DNA from 2 places in the Micromonospora sp. IBSANI012 genome. Region 1 is predicted to be linked to the other one. Evidence: predicted binding sites of a transcription regulator. Region 1 holds the regulator's gene; the other holds the start of a gene.
What was found. Region 1 encodes HrcA, which represses chaperone genes, less so after heat shock. Its sites were predicted from a motif close to GGTTNGCACNCTCNNNNNGAGNGTGCNAACC; they were not measured.

Region 1 (15,609 bases):
ACGTCGCGGACGAGGCGTACGAGCGGGTCACCGGCGAGGAGGAGGGCCTGGACGAGGCCGTCGAGGCCCGGGGGCGGGAGCTGAGTTCTTCGCCCGAGCCCGCCGACGAGCGGTGGGATCTCGGCGACCGGGCCGAGCTGGCCCGCCGGTACCCGCGACTCGCCGCCATGTTCCCGCTGCCGGATCGCCGCCGGGAGCGGGTCTGGGAGACTGCCAGGCCATGAGGACCGACGACTTCTGGCAGCTGATCGACGAGGCGCGGGCCGGGGCCGGGGGAGAGGGCGACGCGGTCGCCGCCCGCGCGGTCGCTTTGCTGGCCGAGCGGGACCCGGAGGACATCGTCGGGTACGCGCGCCACCAGCAGCGGGTGCTGTCCGCCTCCTACCGGGTCGACCTCTGGGGCGCGGCCTACCTGATCAACGGGGGCGCCTCGGACGACGGTTTCGAGTACTTCCGGGGCTGGCTGATGACCCAGGGCCGGGCGGTGTTCGCCCGGGCGGTGGCCGACCCGGACTCCCTGGCGGAGCTGCCCCGGGTCCGGTCCGCCGCGCTCAGCGGCGAGGAGTTCGAGTGCGAGGACATGCTCGCGGTGCCGTGGGAGGCGTACCGGAAGGCGACCGCGACCGAGCTGCCGGCGGAGCGGGACCCGGTCGCGGTGCCCGACCTCAACGAATTCTGGGACTTCGACGACGAGGACGAGGCCCGGCGCCGGCTGCCCCGGCTGGCGGCGCTCTTCGTGGAGCCGCCGGAGGAGTGACCCGCCCGGCCGGGGGTGGCCGCCGGGCCGAGCGCCGGCACGGGCCGGGCGGGCCGTGGAAGGAGTGATCCGGCCGGGCCGGGGGAGGCCGCCGGGCTGAGCGACCGGCGGGCGGGCCGTGGGAGGAGTGACCCGGCTCGGCCGGGGAAGGCCGGGGGTGGACCGCCCGGCGGTGAGCCGCGGCACCCAGGTGTGATCGGACCGCGTCCGGAGCGACGTGGGAGCATAGAGGGGGCCGGCGGCGCGCCGGCCCGCTCACGTCAGCCGACCAGAACGGACCGCTGTGCCACCGAAGCTCGATCCCGGCGCGAACGCTCCTGGTGCCACCGACCCCGGCCGCATCCGGAACTTCGGCATCATCGCCCACATCGACCACGGGAAGTCGACCCTGGCCGACCGGATGTTGCAGCTCACCGGCGTGGTCGACCCCCGGCAGATGCGGGCGCAGTACCTCGACCGGATGGACATCGAGCGCGAGCGCGGCATCACCATCAAGAGCCAGGCCGTCCGGATGCCGTGGACCATCCGCGAGGGCGACCGGGCCGGCGAGCAGGCCGTGCTCAACATGATCGACACCCCCGGCCACGTCGACTTCACCTACGAGGTGTCCCGCTCGCTGGCCGCCTGCGAGGGTGCCGTGCTGCTGGTCGACGCCGCGCAGGGCATCGAGGCGCAGACGCTGGCGAACCTCTACCTCGCGCTCGAGAACGACCTGCGCATCATCCCGGTGCTCAACAAGATCGACCTGCCGGCCGCCCAGCCGGAGAAGTACGCCGAGGAGCTGGCCCACCTGATCGGCGGCGACCCGGCGGACTGCATCAAGGTCTCCGGCAAGACCGGCGAGGGCGTGCCGTACCTGCTCGACGAGATCGTCCGACAGTTCCGGCCGCCCGTCGGCGACGCCGACGCGCCCGCCCGGGCGATGATCTTCGACTCGGTGTACGACGTCTACCGGGGCGTGGTCACCTACGTCCGGGTGATCGACGGGCGGATCAGCGCCCGCGACCGGATCAAGATGATGTCCACGGGTGCCGTGCACGAGCTGCTGGAGATCGGCGTCATCTCGCCCGAGATGGTGAAGGCCGAGGCGCTCGGCGTCGGCGAGGTCGGCTACCTGATCACCGGCGTGAAGGACGTCCGCCAGTCCCGGGTCGGTGACACGGTCACCATCAACTCGCGGCCGGCGAAGGAGGCCCTCGGTGGCTACAAGGACCCGAAGCCGATGGTCTACTCGGGCCTCTACCCGATCGACGGCTCGGACTACCCCAACCTGCGTGAGGCGCTGGACAAGCTCAAGCTCAACGACGCCGCGCTCGACTACGAGCCGGAGACCTCCGGTGCGCTCGGCTTCGGCTTCCGCTGCGGCTTCCTCGGCCTGCTGCACCTGGAGATCATCCGGGAGCGGCTGGAGCGGGAGTACAACCTCGACCTGATCTCCACCGCGCCGAACGTGGTCTACCGGGCCATCACCGAGGACGACCAGGAGATCGTCGTAACCAACCCGAGCGAGTACCCCACCGGCAAGATCGCCGAGGTGTACGAGCCGGTCGTGCGCGCCACCGTGCTGACCCCGAACGACTACGTGGGCGCGGTGATGGAGCTCTGCCAGGGCCGCCGGGGCAGCCTGCTCGGCATGGACTACCTCTCCGCCGACCGGGTGGAGCTGCGCTACACGCTGCCGCTCGCGGAGATCATCTTCGACTTCTTCGATCAGTTGAAGAGCCGCACCAAGGGCTACGCCTCGTTGGACTACGAGCCCTCCGGCGAGCAGGCGTCCGACCTGGTCAAGGTCGACATCCTGCTGCACGGCGAGCCGGTGGACGCGTTCAGCGCGATCGTGCACAAGGACAAGGCGTACAACTACGGGGTCACCATCGCGGCCAAGCTGCGCAACCTGATCCCGCGCCAGCAGTTCGAGGTGCCGATCCAGGCCGCCATCGGCAGCCGGGTGATCGCGCGGGAGACCATCCGGGCGATCCGCAAGGACGTGCTCGCCAAGTGCTACGGCGGTGACATCAGCCGTAAGCGCAAGCTGCTGGAGAAGCAGAAGGAAGGCAAGAAGCGGATGAAGATGGTCGGCCGGGTGGAGGTCCCCCAGGAGGCCTTCATCGCCGCCCTCTCCTCCGACTCCGGCGACGCCAAGGCGCCCGGCAAGAAGTAGCGCGACGGCTGACGGCCGGCATCCTCCCGCGGGGGTGCCGGCCGTTTCGCGTGCCCGCCGCCGGGCCGTACCCGGGAAATTTCCGATGGCCGCGGCGGCCCCGCCCGGTGTCGGCCCATGCGGCCTGAGCTGCGGCTTTGCTGTGCTGCGCGGCAATCGACGCGGGGGTCGCGTATCGACGGGGGGCGACAGCTGTTTCGCTGAGTCGGTTTGGATTTTCGGACGGTCGGGAATCTAGCGGTCACGACAGGAACCACACACACACCGTGTGACTCAATCTTCAGAAGGAGGGCGACCGTGGAGCTCACCGTTTGGGGCATCATCACCGCGATCGTTGTTGGTCTCATCGTCGGCGCTCTTGGCCGCCTGGTCGTGCCGGGCCGTCAGAACATGCCGATCTGGCTGCACATGCTGATCGGTATCGGCGCGGCCCTGCTGGGCACCGTGCTGGCGCGGGCCATGGGCATCGCGACCGAGACCGCCGGCATCGACTGGATGGAACTGCTGGTGCAGGTCGTGCTGGCCGCCATCGCCGTGGCCCTGGTGGCCGGCGTGGGTCGTCGCCGCAGCGTCACGCACCGGTAATCCAGCGCAGCGCACGCTCGGCGGGCGCCCGTACCCCTCGGGGGCGGGCGCCCGCTCGCGTCTGCGCCCGGATCCGGCCGACGCCCAACTCACGTCGGCTGCCGAAGCCTGACAGTGCTGCGACGAAAGGGCAGGTCACGGCGAGTCTCGACCAGATCGTTCCCGGAGTCGGTTTGGAAAATCGCGGGATCGGGAACCTTATCGATCACGCCAAGAACCACACATCGTGTGTCATACCTACAGAAGGAGGACGGTCGTGGAGCTCACCGTCTGGGGCATCATCACCGCCATCGTCGTCGGTCTCATCGTCGGCGCGCTGGGCCGCCTGCTCGTGCCGGGCCGGCAGAACATGCCGATCTGGCTGCACATGCTGATCGGTATCGGCGCCGCCCTGCTGGGCACCGTGCTGGCGCGGGCCATGGGCATCGCCACCGAGACCGCCGGCATCGACTGGATGGAACTGCTGGTGCAGGTCGTGCTGGCCGCCATCGCCGTGGCCCTGGTGGCCGGCGTGGGTCGTCGCCGCGGCGTCACCCACCAGTAAGCAGCGACAACGCTCTTCGACGGGCGCCCGACCTCAAGGTCGGGCGCCCGTCCGCGTACCCGGAACGGGTCTGCTCCCCGACCCGCCGGCTGCGGTACCGTCGCCTCGCCCGGAACCCGCCCCTGTCGTAAAGGAATTTTTCCTACTAGGGTGCGGCAGAGAAGGTTACTGCCAGACGGCGCGAGGGAGAAGTGGCGTGAACAGGTGGAAGCGGCTGGCTCCGGTCACCGCCGTCGTGGCCTCGGCCGCGATGGTGCTCGCCGGTTGCGGGGGCTCCGGCGACGACGAAGCGGCCGACAAGAGCAAGCTCACGGTCTGGATGATGGGCGAGGGCAGCGACGCCCAGACGAAGTTCCTCGACGGCGTCGAGACCGAGTTCCGGCAGAAGCACCCCGACACTGACGTGGTCGTCCAGTACATCCCCTGGCTGGAGGCGCCGAAGAAGTTCCAGGCGGCGCTCGCCGGCGGTGAGGGGCCGGACGTCACCGAGCTGGGCAACACCGAGACCCAGGGCTGGGCGGCCCAGGAGGCGCTCGCCGACGTCACCGGGAAGATGTCCGGCTGGGCCGAGAGCAAGGACATCCTGCCCGACCTGGTGAAGAACGCCCAGCTCGACGGCAAGCAGTACGGCGTCCCCTGGTACGCCGGCGTCCGCGCCATCTACTACCGCACCGACTGGTTCGCCGAGGCCGGCGTTAAGACGCCGACGAACTGGGACGAGCTGGTCGCCACCGCCAAGGCCGTGCAGGCCAAGAAGCCGGGCACCTACGGCATCGCGCTGCCGGGCAACTCCGAGCTGCCCTTCTACTCGTTCCTCTGGGGCGCCGGCGGCGAGATCGCCACCAACCAGGGCGGCACCTGGAAGTCCGGCTACAACACGCCGGAGGCGCAGAAGGCGGTCAAGTTCTGGACCGACCTGGTCACCGTGCACAAGGTCGCCCCGCCGGCCGCCGCCGGCTGGAACGAGATCGACGCCCGCACCCAGTTCGCCACCGGCAAGGCGGCGATGGCCTTCGCCGGTAGCTGGCAGGGCGGCGCCATCAAGAAGGACAACCCCGACATCGAGAAGGTCTGGGGCACCTTCCCGATCCCCGGCCCGGACGGCAAGCCGGCCCCGGCGTTCGCCGGCGGCTCCGACATCGCCCTCTGGAAGGACAGCAAGAAGCAGGACCTGGCGTGGGACTACCTCACCGTCCTGCTGAACAAGAAGAACGCGAAGACCTTCGCCAGCAGCCTGAACTTCTTCCCGGTGTACTCCGACCAGGTCAGCGGTGGCGAGTACGCCAGCGACAAGATCATGGCCGCGTTCGCCACGACCATGCAGAACACCAAGGTCACCCCGCTGACCCCGAAGTGGGTGGAGGTCAGCCGCACCAAGACGGTGACCCAGGCGATGAACAGCTCGGTGATGAAGGGTCAGAAGACGGTCGAGCAGGCCACCGCCGACGCCGCCGCCGAGATGGAAGGCATTTTGAACAAGAAGTGAGCTTACTGACCAAGAACACCGGGACTGCCGCCGTGCGGAAGACCTCCGCACGGCGGCGGCCCCGCGTGGACCGCCTGCCGTACCTGCTCCTGCTGCCCTGCCTGGTGGTCATCGGGGTGCTGCTGCTCTGGCCGCTCGGCCAGGTGGTGGCGATGTCGTTCTACAAGCTGGACAGCGTCCGGCAGTTGCGCGGCGACCGCGAGTGGCCGTGGGTGGGGCTGGGCAACTACACCCAGATCCTCGGCGACCCGTTCTTCCGTACGGTGCTGCGCAACACGGTGCTCTTCGCCGCCGCGAACGTCGTGCTGACGATGATCCTCGGCACCCTGGTCGGGCTGCTGCTCAACCGGCTCGGCCGGCGGATGGCCACCTTCGTGGCGAGCTGCGTCATGCTCGCCTGGGCCACCCCGGCGCTGACCGGCACCATCGTCTGGAAGTGGATCTTCGACGACACCAGCGGGCTGGTCACCTGGCTGTTCAACAAGCTGCCCGACGGGCTGTCGACCACGCTCTTCGGCCGCAGCGACTGGACCGGGTACGGCTGGTTCAACTCGCCGCTGCTCTTCTTCGCCATCCTCACCCTGGTGGTGGTCTGGCACTCGTTCCCGTTCATCGCGGTGAGCGTGCTCGCCGGGCTCAAGAGCGTGCCGAGCGAGCTGCACGAGGCGGCCCGGGTCGACGGGGCCGGGCCGTGGAAGGTGTTCTGGAAGATCACCTTCCCGTTGCTGCGGCCGGTCTTCGGGATCCTGATCGTGCTCAGCACCATCTGGGACTTCAAGGTCTTCACCCAGCAGTTCGTGCTCGCCGGCGGCACCCAGGACCGGCCGACGTTCATGCTCTCCATCTACTCGTACGCCGAGGCCTTCTCGCCGCCGCCCAAGTACGGCGTGGGTTCCGCGATCGCGGTCATCCTCACCCTGATCCTGCTGGTGGTGACCGGTCTCTACGTCCGCATGGTGCTCAAGCAGGAGGAGGACGCGTGAGGCGCGGCGCGGTGGTGAAGCGGATCGCCCTCAACGGCGCGGGCCTGCTGGTGGCGCTCTTCGCCGCCTTCCCCGTCTACTGGATGGTCGCCACGTCGCTGAAGCCCAACCGGGAGATCTTCTCGTCGACGCCCCGGCCGGTGCCGGCCGAACCGACCCTGGAGCACTACCGGGAGATCCTCACCGGCAACCTGATCCCGGGCGTGACGTTCGCCGACTTCTTCCTCAACAGCGCCCTGGTGGCGGTGAGCACGGTGCTGCTCAGTGGCCTGGTCGCGCTGCTCGCGGCCACCGCGGTGGCCCGGTTTCGGTTCACGCTCCGGACCAGCTTCCTGATCATGCTGCTGGTGGTGCAGATGATCCCGCTGGAGGCGCTGGTCATCCCGCTGTTCCTGATGATCCAGCGGCTCGGTCTCTACAACACCCTGCCCAGCCTGATCCTAACCTACCTCGGCTTCTCGCTGCCGTTCGCGGTCTGGATGCTGCGCGGCTTCGTGGCCGCGGTGCCCAAGGAGCTGGAGGAGGCCGCGGCGATCGACGGGGCCAGCCGGGCCCAGATCTTCCGCCGGATCCTCTTCCCGCTGGTGGCACCGGGCCTGGTCGCGACCAGCATCTTCTCCTTCATCACCGCCTGGAACGAGCTGATCTTCGCGTTGACCTTCGTCAACGACCAGGACAAGTACACCCTGCCGGTGGCGATGACCTTCTTCTTCGGCCGGGACGACACCGCGTGGGGGTCCGTGATGGCCGCCTCGACGCTGTTCACCCTGCCGGTGGTCGTCTTCTTCCTGCTGGTGCAGCGCCGGATGGTCTCCGGGCTGGTCGCCGGCGCCGTCAAGGGCTGAGCAGCGCGGTCAAGGGCTTAGCCCCGCGCTCGTCGAGGGTCGACCGGCGCCGTCAAGGGCTGAGCCGACGGCGGATCGGCGGGTGCCCCGGACCGGGCGTCCACGGCTAGGCTCTGCGCCATGACGGGCAGGCTGGCGGCGGCGAACCTCGGCGTGGTGACCGAGGCGGAGTGGGCGGGCGACGCGAGCGGCCGCACCGGCATCGACAAGCGACCGGTCGACGTCCCGGTGCTGCTGCGCGCCGACGGGGTGGCCGGGGACTTCATCGGCGAGCGGGCCCACCACGGCGGCCCCGACCAGGCGGTCTACGCGTACGCGGGGGAGGACGCCGAGTGGTGGTCGGCGGAGCTGGGGCGCACCGTCCCGCCCGGCGGGTTCGGCGAGAACCTGACCACCTCGGCGGTGGACGTGACCGGGGCGGTCATCGGCGAGCTGTGGGCCATCGGCTCGGCCGTGCTCCAGGTGACCAAGCCGCGCACCCCCTGCACCACCTTCGCCGGGTTCTGGGGCGTACCCGACCTGATCAAGCGGTTCACGGTGCGGGCGGCGCCCGGGGCGTACCTGCGGGTGCTGCGCGAGGGCGAGGTCGGCGCGGGCGACCCGGTCGAGCTGGTGGACCGGCCCGCGCACGGGGTCACCATCGGCGAGGTGTTCCGGGCGATGAACCTCGAACCGGAGCTGCTGCCCCGGCTGCTGGACGCCGCGGAGCTGCCGGAGTCGGTCATGGAGAAGGTCCGTCGCCGGGTGGCCGGCAGCCGCCCCTGACCCGGTGGGGCCTCGGGCGGGCCACACCGTTGGGCCGGCGTCCTGGCCGGGCCGCGAGGTGCCGGGGTCACCCCTCGGCGAAGACCTCCGCCAGCACCTGGCCGTCGGCCGGGCGGCCGTCGGAGACCTTGGCCCAGGTGCCGTCCTCGGCGGTCCACTCCAGGCCGGCGAAGCGGACCCGCTTCACCCCGTGGTCGGGCGCGTGCGACACCAGCCAGTGGGCGTACCGCCAGCCGTCGCGACGGTCGGCGGCGGGCACGGTGAGCCCGGTCAGGGCGGCCACCGTGCCGGTGCCCGGCAGCCCCCAGTCCAGGGTCAGGCCGCGGGTCAGCGCCGCCGCGGCCGCCTCGCCCCGCATGACCGGCGTGCGGCTCACCGTGCAGGCCACCGCGCCGGTCGCCTCGCCGAGCAGGGCCCGGGTCAGCACCTCGGACTCGTCCGCCCACTTCTGGTACGCCGTCGGGAAAGCCGACCGCTGGACCGCCTGGGCCGCGTCGGTGACCCGCATCTCCTCCCAGCCGCGCACCTTCTTCAGCGCGGCGTAGAAGCGGTTGGCCGCGTACCGCTGGTCGCGGATCTGCTGCGGGGTGCCCCAGCCCTGGCTCGGCCGCTGCTGGAACAGGCCGATCGAGTCCCGGTCGCCGCCGGAGAGGTTGCGCAGGCCCGACTCCTGGTACGCGGTGGCCAGCGCGACCACCACCGCCCGCTCGGGCATCTGCCGCTGGATGCCGATCGCCGCGATGGTCGCCGCGTTCGCCATCTGGTCGGCGTCGAGCAGCACCGTGCCGTCGGCCTGGACGGTGCAGGTACGGCTGGCCACGGGGAGCCGGAGCTCGCCGCCGAGCTGACGGACGACGACCCAGACCCCGAGAAGAGCGACGACCGCGAACACGACACCGACTGCGACAATTGCCCGACTTCGCACCCGCACCTCCTGTTTCACGGTCATCCCCAGCGTACGTGCCCGAAAAGGCGAGCCGGGTCGGCCGACCGGTTCACATTTTCGGGAGCAAAGGAAGGAAACGCGCCTAATCCACCGGCACCCAGGCGGCGTTCCTCTTCTCGCGGAAGGCGAGCACACCCTCGCGGCCCTCCTCGGAGAGGAAGTAGCCGGTGGAGAGGGCGGACAGCTCGGCGATCTCGCCGCGCAGGTCGGTGGGGGCCGGGCGGCGCAGCAGGCCCTTCGCCCCGGCCAGCGCCCCCGGCGCGCCGCGCACCAGCGAAGCGCAGTAGCGCTCCACCGCCGCGTCGAGCCCGTCCGCCGGCACCGCCGCGGTCACCAGGCCGATCTCGGCGGCCCGCCGACCGTCGAAGGTGTCCCCGGTCAGATACAGCTCGGCCGCCGCGCGCGGGTGCAGCCGGGGCAGCACCGTGGCGGAGATGACCGCCGGGATCACCCCGATCCGCACCTCGGTGAAGGCGAACGTCGCCTCCTCGGCGCAGACCGCCAGGTCGGCCGCCGCGATCAGGCCCAGCCCGCCGGCCCGCGCCGGCCCGGCCACCTTCGCCAGCACCGGCTTCGGGCACTCCCAGACCGCCGCCAGCACGTCGCCGAGCATCCCGGCCGGCACGCTCCCGCTGGCGTACGCGGCGGCCGTCTCCTTCAGGTCCGCGCCCGAGCAGAAGACCGGCCCGGTGTGGTCCAGCACGATCACCCGGACGGCGTCGTCGGCGACCGCCGCGGCGACCCCGGCCAGCAGCTCGGTCATCAGCGGCGTGGAGAGCGCGTTGCGGTTGTGCGGGCTGTCCAGGGTGAGGGTGGTCACCCCGCGGGCGGTGGCGGCCCGCACGAGGCGGTCGGGAGAGGTCATGCCGGGCACACTAGTGGCCATGCCCGGCGTCCTTCCAGAAGGCGAGACCGTCCCCGTCGACGGGTCGCTGCCCGCCACCGCCCTGCGCGCGGTCGGCGCGCGCGGCTTCGGCGTGTACGTCCACGTGCCGTTCTGTGCCAGCCGCTGCGGCTACTGCGACTTCAACACCTACACGGCGGCCGAGCTCGGCGGCGGCGCCGACCGGGAGTCGTACGCCGACACCGTGCCGGCCGAGCTGGCGCTGGCCGCCCGGGTCCTCGGCGACACCCCGCCGCCCCGGGTGGACACCGTCTTCGTCGGCGGTGGCACGCCGACCCTGCTCCCCGCCGACGACCTGGCCCGCATCCTGGACGGCATCGACCGCACCTGGGGGCTGGCCGCCGACGCCGAGGTGACCACCGAGGCCAACCCCGAGTCGGTCACCCCGCAGTCGTTGCGCACCCTGCGCGCGGCCGGCTACACCCGGATCTCTTTGGGCATGCAGTCCGCGGCGCCCGGGGTGCTGGCGATCCTCGATCGCCGGCACAGCGCCGGCCGGGCGGTCGCCGCCGCACTGGAGGCCCGCGACGCCGGGTTCGAGCACGTCAACCTGGACCTGATCTACGGCACGCCGGGGGAGAGCGCGGCGGACTTCGCCGCCAGCCTCGACCAGGTGGTCGCCGCCGGGGTGGACCACGTCAGCGCGTACGCCCTGATCGTGGAGGACGGCACCCGGCTCGCCGCCCGGATGCGGCGCGGCGAGCTGCCGTACCCGTCGGACGACGTGGCGGCGGACCGGTACCTGGCCGCGGAGGCCGCCCTCGGCGCGGCCGGCTTCTCCTGGTACGAGGTCTCCAACTGGGCCCGCTCGGAGGCGGCCCGGTGCCGGCACAACCTGCTCTACTGGACCGGCGCGGACTGGTGGGGCCTCGGCCCGGGGGCGCACAGCCACGTCGGCGGGGTGCGCTGGTGGAACGTCAAGCACCCCACGGCGTACGCGAAGCGCCTGGCCGCCGGGGAGTCGCCGGGCCTGGCCCGGGAGGTGCTGACCGCCGGCGAGGCGCACATGGAGGACGTCATGCTCCGGCTGCGGCTCGCCTCCGGCCTGCCGCTGGACGCCCTCGACCCGGCGGGTCGGGCGGCTGCCGAGCGGGCGCTGGCCGACGGCCTGCTGGACCCGGCGGGGCACGCGGCGGGGCGGGCGGTGCTCACCCTGCGCGGGCGGCTGCTGGCCGACGCCGTGGTCCGCGACCTGCTGCCCTGATCCCGTGCGGCCCGGCCGGCCCGGGTGGGCCGGCCGGGACCGGTCACTTCTTGAAGGCGTAGCTCGCTGGGTAGCGGTAGACGACGCCCTCGGTGGCCTTCACCCCGCCGATGATGCCGAAGATGATCGGCACCAGAGCGGTCAGGATCGGGATGAAGAAGAGCACCCCGCAGGTGACGATGGCCAGGACGAAGCCGATGATGTTGGCGATCGCCCAGGTGATCTGGAAGTTCAGCGAGGCCGTGGCGTGCGCCCGCACGGTCGGGGACTGCTGGCCCTTGGCGGAGAGTGCGATCAGCGGCGCCACCCAGCCGAGCAGGCTGCCGCCGACGATCACGCCGACCGGGCCGCCGAAGTGCGCGATCAGCGACCAGGTCTTGTCGTCGTCGGTGGCGTAGCCGGCGCCCGGGGCGCCGTACCCGCCGCCGGGAGCGCCGTACCCGCCGGCGGTCGGATAGCCGACGCCCGGCGCGGAGTAACCGCCCGGCGGTGGGTAGCCGCCCGACGGCGGTTGGTCACCGGTGGGTGGCGGATAGCCACCGGGCGGGGGATAGCCGCCCGCCCCGGGCGCCCCGGACAGTGGTGCGGTGGGCGGCTCGTACGACGAGCCGGACGGGGCGGTCGGGTCCGGGCGGTCGCCGGGGTCCCCCGCTCCGGGAGGGCGAGGTGGTTCAGTCATGGACGTCACGGTAGGGGTTGCCGGCAAGCCCTCACCAGAGCGACACCGCCCCGGATGTCCGGATGATCGGCCCTGGCGCGCCGTTCGGGCGGCGGGGCGCACCCGTGGTCCGTCGCTGATCATCGCGTCAGCGGGGACGCCGACGTAGACTGGCACTCGCTACAGTCGAGTGCCAGTGCGCTCGCCCGGGGCGCCTCAGCCGCCCCGGGCCGACGTGCGTCAGGAGGTGGGGAGATGGGTCTCGACGACCGCAAGCTCGCCGTGCTGCGCGCGATCGTCGAGGACTACGTCGCCACGCAGGAGCCGGTCGGCAGCAAGGCCCTGGTGGAGCGGCACCAGCTCGGCGTCTCGCCGGCCACGGTGCGCAACGACATGGCCGTGCTGGAGGAGGAGGGCTACATCCGGCAGCCGCACACCAGTGCCGGCCGGGTGCCCACCGACCGTGGCTACCGCCTTTTCGTCGACCGGCTCTCCCGGGTCAAGCCGCTGAGCCCGGCCGAGCGCCGGGCGATCGAGCGCTTCCTGGTCGGCGCGGTCGACCTGGACGACGTGGTGCACCGCACCGTGCGGCTGCTGGCCCAGCTGACCCGGCAGGTCGCCGTGGTGCAGTACCCGTCGCTGGCCCGCTCCTCGGTGCGCCACCTGGAGCTGGTGCCGATCTCCACCACCCGGCTGATGCTGGTCATGATCGCCGACACCGGCCGGGTCGAGCAGCGGCTGGTGGAGCTGCCCGCGCCGATCCCCGCCGACCACGTCACCGACCTGCGCCGGCTGGTCAACGAGAAGTTGGTCGGCAGCCGGCTGTCGGAGACCCCGCCGCTGGTCCAGGCGCTGGTCGACGAGTCCGCGCCGCACCTGCGCGGGGCGATGACCACGCTCTCCACCGTGCTGCTGGAGACCCTGGTCGAACGGCACGAGGAGCGCATCGCGCTCGCCGGCACCGCGAACCTCACCCGGGGCGGCCTGCTCGACTTCCAGGGCTCGCTGCGCCCGATCCTCGAAGCCCTCGAGGAGGAGGTCGTGCTGCTCAAGCTCATCGGGGAGGCCGAGCCGAGCACCACCCGGGTGCTCATCGGCGACGAGAACGAGATCGACAACCTGCGGGCCGCCTCGGTGGTCAGCACCGGGTACGGCCCGGGCGCGACCATCGTCGGCGGTCTGGGCGTGCTCGGGCCCACCCGGATGGACTACCCCGGCACCATCGCCACGGTGAGGGCCGTGGCACGCTACGTGGGCGAGCTGCTGGCCCAGAACTGATCCAGGGCAGGGGCCGGCACCCGGCTCCGGCCGACGACCGGCGCAACGCGAGACGAACATGAGGACACCGAACGCAGTGGCCAGGGACTACTACGGCATTCTCGGCGTGAGCCGGGAAGCCTCCGACGACGAGATCAAGCGCGCCTACCGCAAGCTGGCGCGGCAGTTCCACCCGGACGTCAATCCGGACCCGGAGGCTCAGGAGAAGTTCAAGGACATCAACGCCGCGTACGAGGTCCTCTCGGACGACCGGAAACGGCAGATCGTCGACCTGGGTGGCGACCCGCTCGCCCCGGGTGGCGGCGGCGCGGGGCCGGGCGGCCCCGGCGGCGCGGGCCCGTTCGTCGGCTTCCAGGACATCATGGACGCGTTCTTCGGCGGCGCCGCGGGCGGCGCCCGGGGGCCGCGGCCGCGTACCCGGCCGGGCGCCGACGCGATCCTGCGGCTGGAGCTGGACCTGCACGAGACCGCGTTCGGCGTCGAGGCGCCGATCACGGTCGACACCGCGGTGCTCTGCACCACCTGCGCCGGCGCCGGCACCGCCGCCGGCACCCACCTGGCCACCTGCGAGGCGTGCGGCGGCCGGGGCGAGGTGCAGTCGGTGCAGCGCACCTTTCTCGGCCAGGTGGTCTCCGCCCGCCCCTGCACCGTCTGCCAGGGGTACGGCACCACCATCCCGCACCCCTGCCCGACCTGCGCCGGCGACGGCCGGGTGCGCACCCGCCGCTCGCTGACCGTCAAGATCCCCGCCGGGGTCGAGGACGGCATGCGGATCCGGCTCGCCCAGCAGGGTGAGGTGGGCCCGGGTGGCGGCACCGCCGGCGACCTCTACGTGGAGATCCACGAGCGGCCGCACGACGTGTACTCCCGCAAGGGCGACGACCTGCACTGCCGGGTCACCGTGCCGATGACCGCCGCCGCGCTCGGCACCCGGCTGACCATCAAGACGCTGGACAGCGAGGAGACGGTCGACGTCAAGGCCGGCACCCAGCCGGGCAGCACGCTGCGGCTGCGGGCCCGGGGCGTGCCGCACCTGCGCGGCACCGGCCGGGGCGACCTCTACGTCCACCTCGACGTGCGGACCCCGACGAAGCTCGACGCCGACCAGGAGAAGATGCTGCGCGACTTCGCCAAGACCCGGGGCGAGGAGGTCGCCGAGCTGACCAAGCAGGGCGGCTTCTTCTCCCGGATGCGCGACGCCTTCAACGGGCACGCCTGAGGTGTCCGCGCCGCTGTTCCTGGTCGAGGCGCTGCCCACCGGCGACACGCTGACCCTGAACGGCCCGGAGGGCCACCACGCGGCCACCGTGCAGCGGCTGCGCGTCGGTGAGGAGCTGCTGCTGGCCGACGGCCGGGGCGGCACGGCCGCCGCCGTGGTCACCACCGTCGGCCGGGGCACCCTCGACCTGCGCGTCACCTCCCGCGGGTACGCCGACGCGCCGGTGCCCCGGATCGTGGTGGTGCAGGGCATCGCCAAGGGGGACCGGGGCGAGCTGGCCGTGCAGGCGATGACCGAGGTCGGGGTGGACGAGATCGTGCCCTGGGCGGCGTCCCGCTCGGTGACCCAGTGGCGCGGCGACCGGGGCGTACGGGCCCGGGACAAGTGGGTGGCGACCGCCCGGGAGGCGGCCAAGCAGGCCCGCCGGCCCTGGCTGCCGGTGGTGGCCGGCGCCCCGGACGAGTCCACCGGGACCGTGGTCCGGCGGATCGCCGGCGCCGGCGCCGCGTTCGTGCTGCACGAGGAGGCCGAGGAGCGGCTGACCACCGCCGAGCTGCCCGACACGGGCGAGATCGTGCTGGTGGTCGGCCCGGAGGGCGGCATCGCCCCGGTCGAGCTGACCGCCTTCGCCGACGCCGGCGCCCGCCCGGTGCGGCTCGGTCCGTCGGTGCTGCGCACCTCCACGGCCGGGGTGGCCGCGCTGAGCGTGCTGGCCACCCGCCTCGGCCGCTGGTAGCCGGCTCGGTCAGGGGCGGGGGAAGACCGGCACCGGCTCCTCCTCCGGCCGCAGGTCCAGACCGGCCGGGCCGATGATCAGCGGGTCGGGCGTGCCGACCACCGCCGGATCCTTGCCCACCGTTTGGCGAGGGCCGGCCGGCGTCAGGTACGCAGGTAGGAAGCGCCGTTGAGGTCGACGATGGTGCCGGAGGCCCACTGCGCCTCGGGGCTGGCCAGCCAGTGCACGGCGGCGGCGATCTCCTCGGGGCGGGCCACCCGGCCGAACGGGCTCTGCGCCCGGATCGCGTCGCCCTGCTCGCCGGTCAGGTGCTCCGTGGTCATGTCGGTCGCCACGAAGCCCGGGGCGACCGTGGCGATCGCGATGCCGTACGGCGCGAGCGCGACGGCGAGGGACTGCCCGAGCGCGTTCAGGCCGGCCTTGCTGGCGCCGTACGCGGGCTGGTCCGGCTCGCCCCGGAACGCGCCCCGCGACGACACGTTCACCACCCGGCCACCGCGTTCCCGCATGTGCTGGGCTGCGCACCAGGTGACGTTGC
Region 2 (15,609 bases), 960 kb from region 1:
CCCGTTCCCGCCCGGCGGGGACCCGTTCACCGACGGCCGCCCGGCGCGCGCGCCGGACGTGCTGACCAACTCCTGGGGCTGCCCGCCGATCGAGGGCTGCGACCCACGGGCGCTCCGGCCGGCCGCCGACGCGCTGGCCGCCGCCGGCATCCTGGTGGTCGCGGCGGCCGGCAACACCGGCCCGTACTGCGGCTCGATCGCCGACCCACCCGCGCCGTACCCGGACGTGTTGACCGTCGGCGCGGTGGACCGGAACCGTCGGGTGACCCTCTTCTCCAGTCGCGGACCGGCCCCGGGCGGCGCGGCCAAGCCGGACGTGCTCGCCCCGGGCGCGGGCGTGCTCTCCGCGATGCCGGGCGGCGGCTACGCCACCCTGGACGGCACCTCGATGGCGACGCCGCAGGTGGCGGGCGTGGTGGCGCTGATGTGGTCGGCGAACCCGGCGCTCGTCGGCGACCTGGAGCGCACCCGCCGGATCCTGCGGGACACGGCGAAGCCGGCGCAGCCGAGCTACCGCTCCCGCGCACCGCAGGACGCCTGCGGCGGGGACGCGAACATCACCGGCGCGGGCCTCGTCGACGCGTACGCGGCGGTGCGGGCGGCCCGGGCCGGCTGATCGGGCCTTGCGCCCACCCGTGGTGGTTGATCTAGGGTCGGCCACCATGGAGTTCACCCTCGCTGACCTGCCCGCCGACCGGGTCCCTGCCGTCGTCGCGTTCTGCGGACGCGCGCTCGACCTGCCCGAGGACGCCGCCGAGGCGGAGACCGTGGTCACCGCCCTCTGGCCCCGGGCCGCGGCGGACCGGACCGTGCTGGCGCTCGGGGCGTACGCGGGGGACGAACTGGTCGGGGTGCTGATCGGATCGGTCTCGGCGGCGGACCCGCGCCTCGGGCACGTGGACCTGCTGGCCGTCGCGCCGCAGCGGCGGCGTCGGGGGGTCGGCCGGGCGCTGGTGGCCGAGGCGGAACGGCGGCTCGCCGGCCTCGGCGCGGCCGAACTGCTGCTGGCCGGGAACCCGCCGTACTACGCCTGGCCGGGCATCGACGTGCGATACACCCCGGCGGTCTGCCTGGCGCTGGCGCTGGGCTACCGGCAGGACCGTACGGCGTGGAACATGACCGCCGACCTGTCGTACGACGGGTCGCCGGCGCTGCGCACGACGGAGCCGGCGGAGGCGAGGCTGGCCGGCCAGGGCGTGACGGTACGCCGGGCGGAGCCCGCGGACCTGCCGGCGCTGGCCGCATTCGCCCGGTCCACCTTCGGCGGCGCCTGGGACGGCGAGCTGGCCGGCTCGGTCGGCCGCGCCGACGCGGGCTGCCACCTCGCCCAGCGGGACGGCGAGATCCTCGGCTTCGCGGCTTGGGGATCGTCGCGGCCGAGCTGGTTCGGGCCGATGGGCACCGCGCCGGCGGCGGAGGGCTCGGGCATCGGCGGGGTGCTGCTGCGCCGCTGCCTGCGCGACCAGCACGAGGCCGGGATCGGCGCGGCGCAGATCGGCTGGGTGGGCCCGGTGCCGTTCTACTCCGGCAGCGCGGGTGCCCGGATCGAGCGGGTCTTCTTCCTGTACCGCCGCACGCTCTGACGGCTCTGCCGGCCCGCCGGGCGCGGCGCGCGGCTCCGCGAAAGACCGCGACATATCGATAAACGGGCGAATGGGATATAGACCCTGATAATGCCATTCGCCCGCATGGGTGATGGTCGCCCCCTACCGTTTCGGTAGAGGAGGCGACCCATGACCACGGACGACGAACAGACCGACGAGCCGTTGCCCCGCACCTGGGTACCGGTCGGCGACCCGTCCATCGCGGTGCCGTTCGACCGGCGGGACTACGGCGACGCGGAGCAACTCGCCGAGATGACCGGGGTCGACGAGCCGGAGGCCGAGGACCTGGTGGCCGTGGTGGACGAGCCGGTCGCCGTCCGCCCGCCGTACGACCGGGCGCAGAAGCGGCGTAACCAGCGCAGCCTGCCCTGACCGACGGAAAGGGGCGGACCGCTCGCGCGGCCCGCCCCTTTCGGCGTTGGTGGAACTGGACTCAGAAGTCCATCTCCCCGCCACCCGGACCAGCCGGGGCGGCCGGGGTCTTCTCCGGCTTGTCCGCCACGACGGCCTCGGTGGTGAGGAAGAGCGCCGCGATCGACGCGGCGTTCTGCAGCGCCGACCGGGTCACCTTGGCCGGGTCGATGATGCCCGCGGCCAGCAGGTCGACGTACTCGCCGTTGGCGGCGTTCAGGCCGTGACCCGCCTCGATGTTGCGGACGTGCTCGACGACCACGCCACCCTCGAGGCCGGCGTTGACGGCGATCTGCCGCAGCGGGGCGTCCAGCGCGATCTTGACGATCTGCGCGCCGGTCGCCTCGTCGCCGGTCAGGTCCAGCTTGTCGAAGGCGGTCTTGCCGGCCTGCACCAGCGCGACGCCACCACCCGGGACGATGCCCTCCTCGACGGCGGCCTTCGCGTTGCGGACGGCGTCCTCGATGCGGTGCTTGCGCTCCTTGAGCTCGACCTCGGTGGCCGCGCCGACCTTGATCACCGCAACACCGCCGGCCAGCTTGGCCAGGCGCTCCTGCAGCTTCTCCCGGTCGTAGTCGGAGTCGCTCTTCTCGATCTCGGCGCGGATCTGGTTGACCCGACCCTGGATCTGCTCGGCGTCACCGGCACCGTCGACGATGGTGGTCTCGTCCTTGGTCACCACGACCTTGCGGGCGCGGCCCAGCATGTCGAGGCCGACGGCGTCCAGCTTGAGGCCGACCTCCTCGCTGATGACCTGGCCACCGGTGAGGATGGCGATGTCGGCCAGCATGGCCTTGCGACGGTCACCGAAGCCCGGCGCCTTGACGGCGACCGACTTGAAGGTGCCGCGGACCTTGTTGACCACCAGGGTGGCCAGGGCCTCGCCCTCGATGTCCTCGGAGATGATCAGCAGCGGCTTGCCCGACTGCATGACCTTCTCCAGGATCGGGAGCAGGTCCTTCACCGACGAGATCTTGCTGTTGACGATCAGGAGGTACGGGTCGTCGAAGACGGCCTCCATACGCTCCGGGTCGGTCATGAAGTACGCGGAGATGTAGCCCTTGTCGAAGCGCATACCCTCGGTGAGCTCAAGCTCCAGGCCGAAGGTGTTGCTCTCCTCGACGGTGATGACGCCTTCCTTGCCGACCTTGTCCATCGCCTCGGCGATGATCTCGCCGACGGTGCTGTCACCGGCGGAGATGGAGGCGGTGGAGGCGATCTGCTCCTTGGTCTCGACGTCCTTGGCGAGCTTGAGCAGCTCCTCCGAGACGCTGGCCACGGCCGCCTCGATGCCCCGCTTCAGGGCCATCGGGTTGGCGCCGGCGGCCACGTTGCGCAGGCCCTCGCGAACCAGGGCCTGGGCCAGGACGGTCGCCGTCGTCGTGCCGTCACCGGCGACGTCGTCGGTCTTCTTGGCGACCTCCTTGACCAGCTCGGCGCCGATCTTCTCGTAGGGGTCCTCGAGCTCGATCTCCTTGGCGATGCTCACACCATCGTTGGTGATGGTGGGGGCACCCCACTTCTTCTCCAGCACGACGTTGCGGCCCTTGGGGCCGAGCGTCACCTTCACGGCGTCGGCGAGCTGGTTCATGCCCCGCTCGAGGCCGCGGCGCGCCTCTTCGTCGAACGCGATCATCTTGGCCATACGGCGTTGTCCTCCTGGACACTCACGGGCCACCCGAGTGTTTGTGCCCCGGATGGGCCGCCTGGTGTACGCACCTTGGGACGTCGCCACCTGGCGACGACGACGTCCTTCGGCCGGGCCGGATAGCCCGCGACGACCGGCCATGTGCCCCACCGGCGTCTCGAACGCCGCTGCGACCGTGGCCCCACCGCCCCGACCATTGGCACTCAGCGTATGCGAGTGCCAATGACTTGTTTAGCACTCTCCCCTGCCGAGTGCAAGCACGATCGGGCCGGTCAGCCGAGTTCCGCCGCCAGTCGCGCGGCGTTCACCGGCCCCTCGTGGGCCCGCTGCTCGGCGTACGTCACGATCAGCCCGACCAGCTGGACCAGGTAGACCGGGACGACCAGCACCGCGGCCAGCGTGACCACCGCGACGGCGCCCGCCGCGGTGCCCGGCGCCGCGAACGGGTCGGTGCCCAGCGGCGCCGTGCCGACGGCCTCCAGCACCGCGCCGACCACGGTCCCGGCGACGACCGCCGCCACCACCAGCGCGACCCGGGCCGCCACCATGCCGAGCCGGCTGCGGAAGAGGTGGAAGGAACGCCCGATCGGGTTCTGCCGCTCGAAGAGGTAGACCGGACCGGCCAGGGCGAGCGCGAAGGCGAGGTAGACGCCGGGTATCACGCAGAAGCAGAAACCGACCATGACGAGCAGACCGACCAGCAGGGTCCAGCCGAACAGCCCAGGCGCCCGGCGCAGGCCGTAGCGCAGCGCGCCGCCGAGGTCGGCCGGCTCGCCGGCCGCCTGCCGGGTGACCACCCAGGTCCCGGCCGCCCAGCCCACGCTCTGCAGCAGGTAGAGCAGCAGGGCGGCGACCAGCGTCGCGCCCCCGAACGTCAGGAAGTCACCCAGATAGCCCGGGGGCAGCGAGCCGTCGGCCGGCACCTGCGAGGACGGCTCCAGGCCGAGGGAGATGATCGAGACCACCGCGGCGGGGAGCGCCTGGGTGAGCAGCATGATCGGCAGCAGGGTGCGCCATCCCCGGCGCAGCGCGCCGGCACACCGGGTGAACCAGCCGTCGACGCCGGCGTGCGGCGGGTTCACCAGCGGGTCGGCCGGGTCCCAGCCGCCGGCGGCCGGCCAGCCGTACGGGAGGTGGCCGGCGTACGGCGGGTAGCCCGGCGGGAAGCCGGCGTACGGGTCGGCGCCGGGCGGATAGCCGCCGGTGGGCGGGAAGACCCAACCCTGGTACGGGCCGGCGGGCCCGACCGGGCCGCCCGGGGCGGGCGGGTCCACGGGATCGGGTCCGGGTGGACCCGACGGGGACTGGTCGGACATGAGCACTCCTCAGCGACGGCTGGATCGGCCCACGATCTTCCCTGGCGCCCGCTCGCGCCGCTGCCCCGTGGGAGGCCGACCGACGAGCGGGACCGGACGCGACTCAGGCGATGACGCGCACCCGCTCGGCCTGCGGGCCCTTCTGGCCCTGGGCGATGTCGAACTCCACCCGCTGCCCGTCGTCCAGCGCCTTGTAGCCGTCCATCTCGATGGCGGAGAAGTGGACGAAGACGTCCTGGCCGCCGTCGACGGCGATGAAGCCGTAGCCCTTCTCGGCGTTGAACCACTTCACGGTGCCCTGTGCCACGGTGCACTTCCTCACTCTGCGCGGCGTTCCACGACCCCGGGGCCGGCGGACCGGCACCGGAGGACCACCGCTTCGGCGATCGGTGAGGGCCGCTGAATCGGTGACCGAAATCGCACGCTACACGAGGCGTGACGGCGGCGCACGACCACAAATCGGGCATATTCCGGTGCTCCACCGACCGCCCGCCCATTGGCGGTGATCGCTGCGGTATGCATGCGGACATGACACCTGCCCCGGCCCGGCCGGAAGCCCGGAGAGCCACGGTCCGCCGGGTACGCCCCGAGGACGCCGCCCGGATGCGGGCGCTGCGGCTGGAGATGCTCGCGGACGCGCCGCTGGCGTTCCTGGAGACCGTCGCCCAGGCCGCCGCCCGCCCGCACGCCGACTACGCGGCCCGGATCGCGTCGGTCTCCCGGGGTGACCACACCGCGCAGTTCGTCGCCGACCCCGGTGGCCGGCTGGTCGGCCACGCCGGCGGCATCGCCTCCCCCGACGAGCCGGGCCTGACCGTCGTCTACGCCGTCTACGTGACCCCCACCTGGCGGGGCAGCGGCCTGCTCGCCGACCTGATCGACGGGGTTGCCGCCTGGTCCCGCGCGGCCGGCCGCCCGGAACTGCTGCTCGAGGTGGTGGTCGGCAACGACCGCGCCTACCGCGCCTACCAGCGGCTGGGCTTCACCGACACCGGCGTACGCGTGCCGCACCCCACCGTCCCCGCCATGCGCGAACTCCAGATGCGCCGCCCCGCCTGACCCCCACCGAAGACATCACGCAGGACAGCACCCCGACGAGCCACACCCCGCTGGAGGCAGTGCCCCGCCCGCCCCGCCCCAGGGACAGGGAACATCACGCAGGGCAGCACCCCGATGAGCCACCCCCCCGGTCCCGGCACCGACGCCCGAAGCGCACCCCGCACGGGTTTCCGGGGGAGCCCGCCCGCGGAAGGATCAAGCCTGACCGCCTGGAGCGGGCGGGCTCCCCCGGAAACCCCGACCTGGACCAAAGGCGAAAACCTAGACGTGCCGCCGGCTCTGCACGATCCGGAACCGGTTCGCCACGTACGCCCCGTCGGTCAACGCGGCGTTCGCGGCCGGGTTGGCGCCGCTGCCGTGGAAGTCCGAGAACGCGGCCGACTGGTTCACGAAGACCCCGCCGGTCAGGTTGCAGGACAGGTGCACGCCGACGTCGACCGCGGCGGCCTCGGTCGCGTCCAGCACGGCCTCGTCGGTGGAGTAGACGGCGGCGGTCAGGGCGCCCTTCTCCCCCACCGTCGCGCGCATGATCTCCAGGCTGTGCGCGGTGGAGTCGGTGGCGATGACGAAGGAGATCGGCCCGAACCACTCGCGGCCGTAGGTCGCCGTGTCGTCGGCGGCCAGCTTCACGATGGTCGGCGTCCGCACCACCGCGCCGGGCAGCGCCGGGTGCTCGACGGTACGCGACTCCAGCACCGGCTCGCCGACCTTGGTCACCTCGTCGAGCCGCTCCAGCACCCCGTCGTTAACGATGGCGCCGGTCAGCTCGACCCCGCGCGCCGGGTCGGCGGTGAGCTTGCCGACCGTGCCGGCGATGCCGGCGGCCACCTCGTCGAAGCTCTTGTGCCCCTGGTCGGTCTCGATGCCGCCGGCCGGGATGAGGATGTTCTGCGAGGTGGTGCACATCTGGCCGCTGTACAGGGTCAGCGTGAAGCCGAGGTTGCGGCACATCCCGGCGAAGTCGTCGGTGGAGTCGACCACCACCGTGTTCAGGCCGGCCTTCTCGGTGTAGACGGCCGCCTGCCGGGCGTTCGCCTCCAGCCAGTCGCCGTACTCGGTGGAGCCGGTGAAGTCGACGATCTTCACGGCGGGGTGCAGCGCCAGGGTGGAGGCGAGCTTCTCGCCCGGCCCCTCGGAGGCGAGCAGCACCAGGTTGGGGTCAAAGCCGGCCTCGGCCAGCACCTCGCGGGCGTACCGGACGGTGATGGCCAGCGGCAGCACCGCGCGCGGGTGCGGCTTGACGACCACCGGGTTGCCGGTGACCAGCGAGGCGAAGAGCCCCGGGTACGAGTTCCAGGTGGGGAAGGTGTTGCAGCCGATCACCAGCGCCACGCCCCGGGGCACCACGTGGAACGTCTTGGTCATCCGCAGCGGGTCGCCCTTGCCGGCCGCCTTCTCCCAGCCGGCCGTCCCCGGGTGCCGGGTCATCTCGGCGTACCCGTAGGCGAGCGCCTCCAGCGCGCGGTCCAGCGCGTGCGCGCCGCCGGCCTGGAAGGCCATCACGAACGCCTGGCCGCTGGTGAACTGCACCGCGTTGGCGAGCTCGAAGATGTGCTTGTGCAGCCGGTCGAGGATCTCCAGGCAGACGCCCACCCGGGCCTGCGGGCCGGCGTCGCGCCAGGCCGGCAGGGCGGCCGAGGCGGCGGCGACCAGCTCGTCGGCGCCGGCGTGCGGGTAGCGCACGTTCAGCTCCAGCCCGAACGGGCTGGTCTCGGTGGCGACCCGGTCGCCCGAGCCGGGCTGGTCGAGGGGGAAGTCGCCGTTCAGGTACGCCTCGAAGGCGGCCTTGCCGTCGGCGGCGGCGGTCTCGCCGTACACCCGGGGGCTGGGTGACTCGGGATAGGCGGACCAGTATCCCCGCTCCGTGATGGCGGTCAGCGCCCGGTTCAGGGTGTCGGCGTGCCTGTCGTACAGGGGGTGCGGGGTCTCCGTCATGCCCGCCATCATGCAACAGGTTGGTCCCAGATCAGTAGAGCAGTGTCACAAGTCAGATCGTCACCCGCCGCTCGGTCCGGCCGCCCGGCGGCCGGTACCCGTCCGGCGCGGGATTGACCCGGCGGGTGCCGGGTAACCGCGCGGCCGGCGGGCGGAGGGGGCGACGGCGGGTGCGGACGACCGAGATCCGGGTGCACGGGGTCGCCGACACGGGCCCGGAGACGGTGCTGGACCGGCCGGTGATGACCCGGGTGGCGGGCGACCGCGACGCCGCCTTTTACCGGGTCCGCCCCGGCTTCGGGGACCCGGCCGGCCCGAGCGGCGCGACGCTGGAGGCGTACCGGTGGAGCGGCCTGACCGGCGGCACCGCGATCCGGACGTTCTCGCTGGTCCTGCTCCTGCCGTTCGTCCTGGGCAACATCGCGGTCTGGATGCTGCCGCCGCGCCGCGGGGCGGAGGCGGTCGGCAAGGCGCTGTGCCGGCTGCTGGCCGCCACCCTCACCGCGATGTACGTGCTCGCCGCGGTCGGCCTGGCGCTGGACCTGCTGGCATGGCAGTGCGCGGCGTACCCCCGGTGCATGGAGGGCCGTCGGGAGGTCTCCTGGCTGGCGGGTCTGCCGCCGGGCCAACGGTTGGCCGTGCTGTCCGTGCTGCCGATCGCCGCGGTGGCCCTGGTGCGCCGGCTCGGCGCGCGCACCTGGCAGCTGCCGGAGAACACCGTCGCCATCCGGCAGGCCGCGGGGGCCGAGCGGCTCGACTCGCCCGCCTTCTGGGACAACCGGGCGCTGCTGCGGCGGCTGGGCTCGCTGCACGTGGCGGTCGCCCTGGGCACCCTCGACCTGGCCCTGCTCACCGTCCTCGCCCCGCACGACCGGCAGTCGGCTGGATACGCCCTGCTGGCGGCCGCCGTCGCCCTGCTCGTCACGGCCCTGGCGCTGCTCTGCGTGCCGGGAGTCGGCCGGTCGATCACGACGAACGGGCGGCCGTGGCCGACCGGGGTCGCCGGATGGTGCGCGGTGGCGCTGACCGCGCTCACCGTGGGGTACGCCGCCCTGCCCCGCGGGCCGTGGACCGCCGAGGGTGGGCTGCCTGGCTACGACGTCCTGGTCGCCGGGCTCTTCGCCGGTCAGATGGCGCTGCTGCTGGTGCTGGCCGGGTTGATCCTGATCCGCCGCCGGCACGGCACCCCGGCCCTGCTGGGTGGGCTGGGCGCGCCGGTGCTGGTGTTGGTCGCGATCGGGGTGGCGGTCGCCTTCTCGTCCGGGCCGAGCTACGCGCTGGCCGAGTACCTGGACCGGGGCTCCAGTCCGACCCCGGCCCGGCCGCTGCCGCCCGGCGCGCCGCCGCTGTCCCCGCCGGTCGCGTACCGCTGGGCTCTGCTGGGCTTCTCGGTGGCGCTGGTGCTCGCGGTGGTGGTGCTGGTGGTCGGCAGCCGCTACGGGCGCGACCGGCGGCGGCGGATGGCGGAGGAGGTCGTGCGCCGCGACTACCCGGAGGCGGCCCGGGTGCCGCCGGAACGGGTCCGCGCCGTCCGGGACCGGGTCGCCCGGGCCGGGGCCGCCGACCGCTTCGGTCCGCTGCTGCCGGCGGCTTACGCGGTGCTGGCGGTGCTGACCCTCGGCGCGGCCGGGCTGTCGATCCTGCACCAGGGGCCGGGCATGGTGGCGCTGCGGCTCGGCGGGTTGTCCCTGGCCCGGCCGGTGGACTTCGTGACCGACCTGGGCGGCCTGCTGATCACCCTGTTCGCGCTGGCGCTCGCCGCGGCCGGGTTGTTCGCCTACCGGTCCAGCGCGATCCGGCTGGTCGGTGTGCTCTGGGAACTGGCCACGTTCTGGCCCCGCGCGGCCCACCCGTTCTCCGCGCCCTGCTACGCCGAGCGGGCCGTCCCGGACCTGACCCGCCGGATCGCCCACCTGACCGCGGGCGGGGACGGGGTGGTGCTCTCGGGGCAGAGCCACGGCAGCGTGCTGGCCGTGGCCACCGTCCTGAAACTCCCCGCCGCCAGCCGGTCGCGGGTGGCGCTGCTGACCTACGGCTCCCCGCTGGGCCGGCTCTACAGCCGGGCGTTCCCCGCCCACCTCGGACCGGACGTGCTGGGCGAGGTGGGCGAGCGGCTGGACTGGCGCTGGGTCAACCTGTGGCGCCTGACCGATCCGATCGGCGGCTGGGTCTTCACCCCCGGTCCTGTCCGGCCCGAGGACCCCGCGACCCGGGTGGACCGGCGGGTGCGCGACCCGGTGGGCCTGTCCATCCCGCCCGGGGACACCGTCCCGCCGCCGATCGGCGGGCACCGGTTCACCCCCGACGACGACCTGCACCGGGCCGTCAGGGACCTGGTGGAGCGGCTGGGCCGGTGATCCCGGCGGTCAGAGCGTCAGTTGCCACTCCGTCGAGGCGTCGACCGGCCGGAAGCCGAGCTGCTCGTTGATCCGGATCATGTGCTCGTTCTCCGCCGCGTTGAAGGTGTCGATCGCGCGCAGCGCCGGCTCGTACGCCAGGGCGTGCCCCAGATTCTCGATCTTGGCGAGCAGGCCGAGCCGGTGACCGCGGTGGGCCGGGTCCACGATGGTGATCTGCTGCCACGCGTGCCAGTCCGCGCTGGCGCCGAGGCTGAGCATGCTCCAGGCGACCAACCGGCCGGAGCCCTCGTCGACCGCCGCGACGTGGTAGCGGCGGCTGCCCCGGAGGTCGAGCGCCCGCTCGGTGCCCCGGATCCGGTCCGCGTCGACCCGCTCCTGCTCCCACTCCAGGTCGCCCAGGGGCGCGTCGGTCATCAGCCGGCCCTCCAGGTAGGCGACGTCGTCGACGTACTCCTCGGGGGTGGTCTGCTGCCAGCGGACCGTGCGGTAACCGGCGGCCGCGCTCCGGGCGCCGGCCAGCAGGGTGTCCAACCCGGTCCGGTCGAGCGTGGTGGTGTCCAGCCGGCGGCGTACCGCCGCCAGCGCGGGGCGGGCGCCGACCGCCGCGGCGAAGGCCTCCCCGGCGGGGTCGCGCGCCGGGCCGCCGGGCAGGGCCGAGACGACCTCCCCCACCACCCGCTTGCGCCCCGCGTCGCGCAGCAGCCGCACCCCGTGCTCGTGCAGCGCCCGGCCGACGCCCCGCCGCCGGTACGCCGGATGCACCACCAGCTCGGCGACGGCGTTGTCGGTGTTGTCCAGTTGCGGCAGCTCGAGGCGGAGCCAGCCGGCCGGCACCCCGTCGAGCCGGGCCAGCGCCCAGTGCACGACGAGGCCCGGCATCGGGTGCCGGACCAGCGCCTCGAAGCGCCGCCGGCAGTACGGCGGAAGGTCCGGCCCGTCCGCGTCGGTGACCGCCGCCCCGACCCGGTACGCCTCGTCGACGGCGGTCTGGTCGCCCGGCTCCAGCGCCGTGATGGAGATGCCCATGCCGGTGAGCCTGCGGCCCGGAAAGCGAACGGGCCAGCGAATTTCTTCGCTGGCCCGCTCGGACGTTGGTCGGGAGGGACGTCCACACAACGCCTCCGGCGTTGGGTCGTAAGAACTCAAAGTCTCCGGCGGATCGCCCTCCCGCACGGAGCATCTTGCGCCCGTCCGGTTCCTGCCGTCAAGTCCTTGTCGGCGGGTTTTCCACACTCACAGCGAAAAGCCAGTTACCCGGCGGATCGATCCGATCCCCCGTCCGGGCGATCCGCCCATCCCCCGCCCGGCCGACCCCCGCCCCGCTCCGGCTGCGCCGGTGCCGCCCGCCGCCCCCGTTTGCGGCGTTTCGCGGTGTCCCGGCGGCGGGAGGCCGCGACACGCCGCAAACGGGGGTCGCTCAAGCGGGTCGATCAAGCGGACCGACGGGCGGGGGCGTCAGGCGAGGAGGCCGGCGTCGCGGGCGGCGCGCAGCGAGGGCTTGATCCGGTGGGTCGGGCCGACCTGGCCGGCGACCGCGTCGATGGTCTTCAGGCCCTCGCCGGTGTTGAACACGACGGTCTCCGCGGTCGGGTCGAGCCGGCCGGACTCGACCAGCTTGCGCAGCACCGCCACGGTCACCCCGCCGGCCGTCTCGGCGAACACCCCGGTGGTCCGGGCGAGCAGCCGGATGCCGGCCCGGATCTCCTCGTCGTCCACGTACTCCATCCAGCCGCCGGTGCGGCGCACCGCCTCCAGCGCGTAGAGGCCGGCGGCCGGGTCGCCGATGTTGAGCGACTTGGCGATGCCGGTCGGCTTGACCGGGACGATGGTGTCGCTCTCGCCGTGCAGCGCGACCGCGATCGGGTTGCAGCCGGCGGACTGGGCGCCGAAGACCTTCCAGCCACCGGCCGGCGCCTCGACCAGGCCGATCTCGACCAGCTCGGAGAACGCCTTGTCGATCTTGGTGAGCAGCTCGCCGCTGGCCATCGGGATGACCACCTGGGCCGGGATCCGCCAGCCGAGCTGCTCGGCCACCTCGTAGCCGAGGGTCTTGGAACCCTCCGCGTAGTACGGGCGGACGTTGACGTTGACGAACGCGGTGTCCTCGAACTCGTCGGTCTCCACCAGCTCGCCGCAGAGCCGGTTCACGTCGTCGTACGACCCGTCGATGGCGACCAGCTCGCCGCCGTAGACGGCGGTGGTGACCACCTTGCCCTGCTCCAGGTCGCCGGGGATGAAGACCACCGAGGGCACACCGGCCCGGGCCGCGTGGGCGGCCACCGAGTTGGCCAGGTTGCCGGTGGAGGCGCAGGCGAACCGGGTGAAGCCGAGCGCCCGGGCGGCGGTCAGCGCCACCGAGACCACCCGGTCCTTGAACGAGTGGGTCGGGTTGGCGCTGTCGTCCTTGACCCAGAGCGGCGCGGTGATGCCCAGCTCGGCGGCCAGGTGCGGGGCGGCGACCAGCGGGGTCAGCCCCGGGTCGAGCGTCACCCGGGTGGCCGGGTCCTGGCCGGCGGGGAGCAGGGCGGCGTACCGCCAGATGTTCTGCGGGCCGGCCTCGATCCGCTCCCGGGTGACGGCGGCCAGGGCGGCGGTGTCGTAGTCGACCTCCAGCGGCCCGAAACACTCGTAGCAGGCGTGCTGGGCGGCGAGCGGGTAGCGCGCGGAACAGGCACGGCAGACCAGGGCGCGGGCCGGGCTGGCGGTGGTGTCGATGCCGGGGGCGGCGGGAAGCGTCGACGTCATGTCGAGAGTCCTCTCATCTTTCCCCGCATCGCACCCTGCGGCGGGGACGGAATTGGCACCTGCCCGCGTCCGCTCGTCATCGAGCGTGCGGGTGGTTGCCGGGGCGTCGTCGGGCCGTATCCCTCAGCCCCTCTGGATGAGGTATGCAGTTGTGCCACCGAGTCTAGGAGCTCCGCGACCCGAACCCGACCCGGGTTCCCACGCTGTGAGCCACCCACCCGAGAACCGCGCCCCGCCGCCTTGGACGCGGAGGCCGTGATTGGCGGGGGGTCAGTACGGTGCGGGCGATCCCGTCGAGAGAGGAACCCTCCGCCCATGCGCCGGACCCTGCCGAGCTTCGCGGCCGTCACGCTGGTCTGCCTGCTCACCGCGTGCGGAGGTGATACCGGGACGACCGACACCGCGTCCACCACCGTCACCCCGTCCGCGGACGCGTCCACCGCCGCGGCTCCGGCCGCCATCGCGCCCAGCGCCACGCCGATCACGGCGGCACCGGTCGCGCCCGCTGCGGCGGAGACCCTGACGGCGAAGCCGAAGCCGCCCGCCGCCCCCGCACTGACCTGCAAGCAGCTCGCCGGTGCGCACGTCGGCAGCGCCAAGGTGCCCTACAACGGCTACCCGGACTACCTGCCGCTGACCGAGGGCCGGTGGTCCGGCGAGGACGGCGCGACCGTGCTGTTGCAGAAGCCGTGCGGCGTCGGCGACCTCGACGGGGACGGGGCGGCCGACGCGGTCGGCGTGGTCGCGCTGAACGGCGGGGGCAGCGGCACCTTCTTCACGGTGCTCGTCTGGCGCAACAGCGGCGGCAAGCCGGCCTTCCGGGCGCTGGCCGATCTCGGTGACCGCACCCCGGTCCTGTCGGTCAAGGTGGCCGGGCAGCGGGCCACCGTCGTCTGGCTGACCCGCAGCGACGGCAAGAGCATGGCCGAGCTGAACATCAGGCGCACGTCGACGTACAAGCTCTCGGGCACGACGCTGGCCGAGGTGGGCCACACCGACGCGCCGTACACGCCCTGACCGGGTCGCCGCCGGAGCCGTACGGATCGGCTCCGGCGGCGGGTGGGCGGTGGGTCAGGCGGGTACGGAGTTCCGGCCCGCCGGCGCCGGGGTGGCCACGCCGGCGCGGCGTCGACCGATCAGGCGGTCGAGCGCCCAGCTGCCCGGCCCGAGGATGACCACCAGGGCGAACGCCCAGCAGAACAGGGCGGCGAGCTCGCCGCCGTTGCGTATCGGCAACAGCCCGTCCGGCTGATGCACGACGAAGTAGGCGTACGCCATCGAGCCGGAGGCGAGCAGCGCGGCGGGCCGGGTGAGGAGCCCGACCAGTACCAGCGCGCCGCAGACCGCCTGGATCAGCGCCGCCCACCAACCCGGCCACTGCCCCACGGGCAGGGACTCGCCTGTGCCGCGGGCGCCACCGAGCACGCCGAAGAGCGAGGACAGGCCGTGGCAGAGGAACAGCAGGCCGATGACCATACGGAAGAGGGACAGGGCGGGTCCGTTGAGCCGGTCGAGATTCATCTCGCTACCTCCGGGTGAGTGGAACGGTGCACCCAGAATCAGGCAGGAAATATCGGACGTTATGAACGTTCTGTTAAGGAACGCGTCGTCCGTGGGAGTTAACGCTCAGTTCGCCCCGAAGTCAGCTCGTGACGTCCTTTCGGGTGAACCGCCAGAAGGCCAGCCCCCAGAACAGCGTCGCGTAGCTCACCGCCGAGATCGCACCCCGCACCACGTCGTCGGCCTGCACCGGAGTGGAGAGCAGGCCGAGCCAGGCGGTGCTGTAGTGCGTCGGCAGGAAGTCGCGCAGCCCGCCGAGGGCGGTGATCTGGTCCAGGATGCTGGAGAGGATCCAGAGCAGCACCGCACCGCCGACCGCGCCGAGCGCGGCGTCCGTGGTCACCGACAGCAGGAAGGCCAACCCGGCCACCACCAGCAGGACGACCGCCAGGTAGCCGAGCACCGCCAGCAGCCGCAGCAGCCCGTCGGTCGGCGCCAGTTCCGCGGCGACCTGGCTGCGCAGCGGCTCCCAGCCGTACCGCAGCGTGCCGGCGAGCAGGGCGGTGCCGGCCAGCAGCAGCAGGGCCAGCGCCGAGTACGCGAGCGCGACCAGCAGCTTCACCGCGAGCAACCGGGACCGGGGCACCGGCACCGCCAGCAGGTAGCGCAGGCTGCCCCAGCTCGCCTCGCTGGCCACGGTGTCCCCGCAGAACAGGGCCACCACCACGACCAGCAGGAACGACGCCGAGACGAAGATCGAGAAGAGGGTGAAGTTGAGCCCGCCCGAGGTGGCCAGGTCGACCAGGCTGCCGAACTCGTTGCGCCCGTTGTCGTCGTCGCCGCCGGAGTCGAACTGGAAGGCGATCAGGATGATCAGCGGCAGCAGCACCATGAACCCCAGCGCCAGCTGGGTCCGCCGCCGCGACGCCTGCCGGCGGAACTCGGCCGCGAACGGCAGGGTCGCCGACGGCCGGTAGCCGGCGGCCGCCCCGCCCGGGCCGACCCGGCCGGCGTCGGCCGGACCCGCCGTG

Region 2: the regulator HrcA is predicted to act here: its motif matches at 3,858-3,888, upstream of groL (chaperonin GroEL).

Annotation. Positions count from the first base shown of each region.
Region 1 covers NZ_CP199933.1:5,170,018-5,185,626, reverse strand. Annotated here, with positions in the region: gene ACTWM8_RS23895 (DUF4240 domain-containing protein) at 1-224, shown strand, start outside; gene ACTWM8_RS23890 (DUF4240 domain-containing protein) at 221-757, shown strand; gene lepA (translation elongation factor 4) at 1,041-2,918, shown strand; gene ACTWM8_RS23880 (GlsB/YeaQ/YmgE family stress response membrane protein) at 3,216-3,503, shown strand; gene ACTWM8_RS23875 (GlsB/YeaQ/YmgE family stress response membrane protein) at 3,760-4,047, shown strand; gene ACTWM8_RS23870 (sugar ABC transporter substrate-binding protein) at 4,244-5,533, shown strand; gene ACTWM8_RS23865 (carbohydrate ABC transporter permease) at 5,530-6,516, shown strand; gene ACTWM8_RS23860 (carbohydrate ABC transporter permease) at 6,528-7,361, shown strand; gene ACTWM8_RS23855 (MOSC domain-containing protein) at 7,482-8,126, shown strand; gene ACTWM8_RS23850 (hypothetical protein) at 8,194-9,057, opposite strand; gene ACTWM8_RS23845 (enoyl-CoA hydratase-related protein) at 9,155-9,937, opposite strand; gene hemW (radical SAM family heme chaperone HemW) at 9,957-11,180, shown strand; gene ACTWM8_RS23835 (DUF4870 domain-containing protein) at 11,224-11,859, opposite strand; gene hrcA (heat-inducible transcriptional repressor HrcA) at 12,094-13,116, shown strand; gene dnaJ (molecular chaperone DnaJ) at 13,193-14,335, shown strand; gene ACTWM8_RS23820 (16S rRNA (uracil(1498)-N(3))-methyltransferase) at 14,337-15,071, shown strand; gene ACTWM8_RS23815 (SDR family NAD(P)-dependent oxidoreductase) at 15,215-15,609, opposite strand, start outside.
Region 2 covers NZ_CP199933.1:6,126,722-6,142,330, forward strand. Annotated here, with positions in the region: gene ACTWM8_RS28385 (S8 family serine peptidase) at 1-616, shown strand, start outside; gene ACTWM8_RS28390 (GNAT family N-acetyltransferase) at 663-1,583, shown strand; gene ACTWM8_RS28395 (hypothetical protein) at 1,734-1,976, shown strand; gene groL (chaperonin GroEL) at 2,038-3,660, opposite strand; gene ACTWM8_RS28405 (hypothetical protein) at 3,936-4,979, opposite strand; gene ACTWM8_RS28410 (cold-shock protein) at 5,083-5,286, opposite strand; gene ACTWM8_RS28415 (N-acetyltransferase family protein) at 5,508-6,038, shown strand; gene paaN (phenylacetic acid degradation protein PaaN) at 6,300-7,973, opposite strand; gene ACTWM8_RS28425 (hypothetical protein) at 8,144-10,330, shown strand; gene ACTWM8_RS28430 (N-acetyltransferase family protein) at 10,340-11,359, opposite strand; gene thrC (threonine synthase) at 11,789-13,078, opposite strand; SAM riboswitch class I at 13,089-13,221, opposite strand; gene ACTWM8_RS28440 (hypothetical protein) at 13,394-14,095, shown strand; gene ACTWM8_RS28445 (DoxX family protein) at 14,150-14,599, opposite strand; gene ACTWM8_RS28450 (ABC transporter permease) at 14,721-15,609, opposite strand, start outside.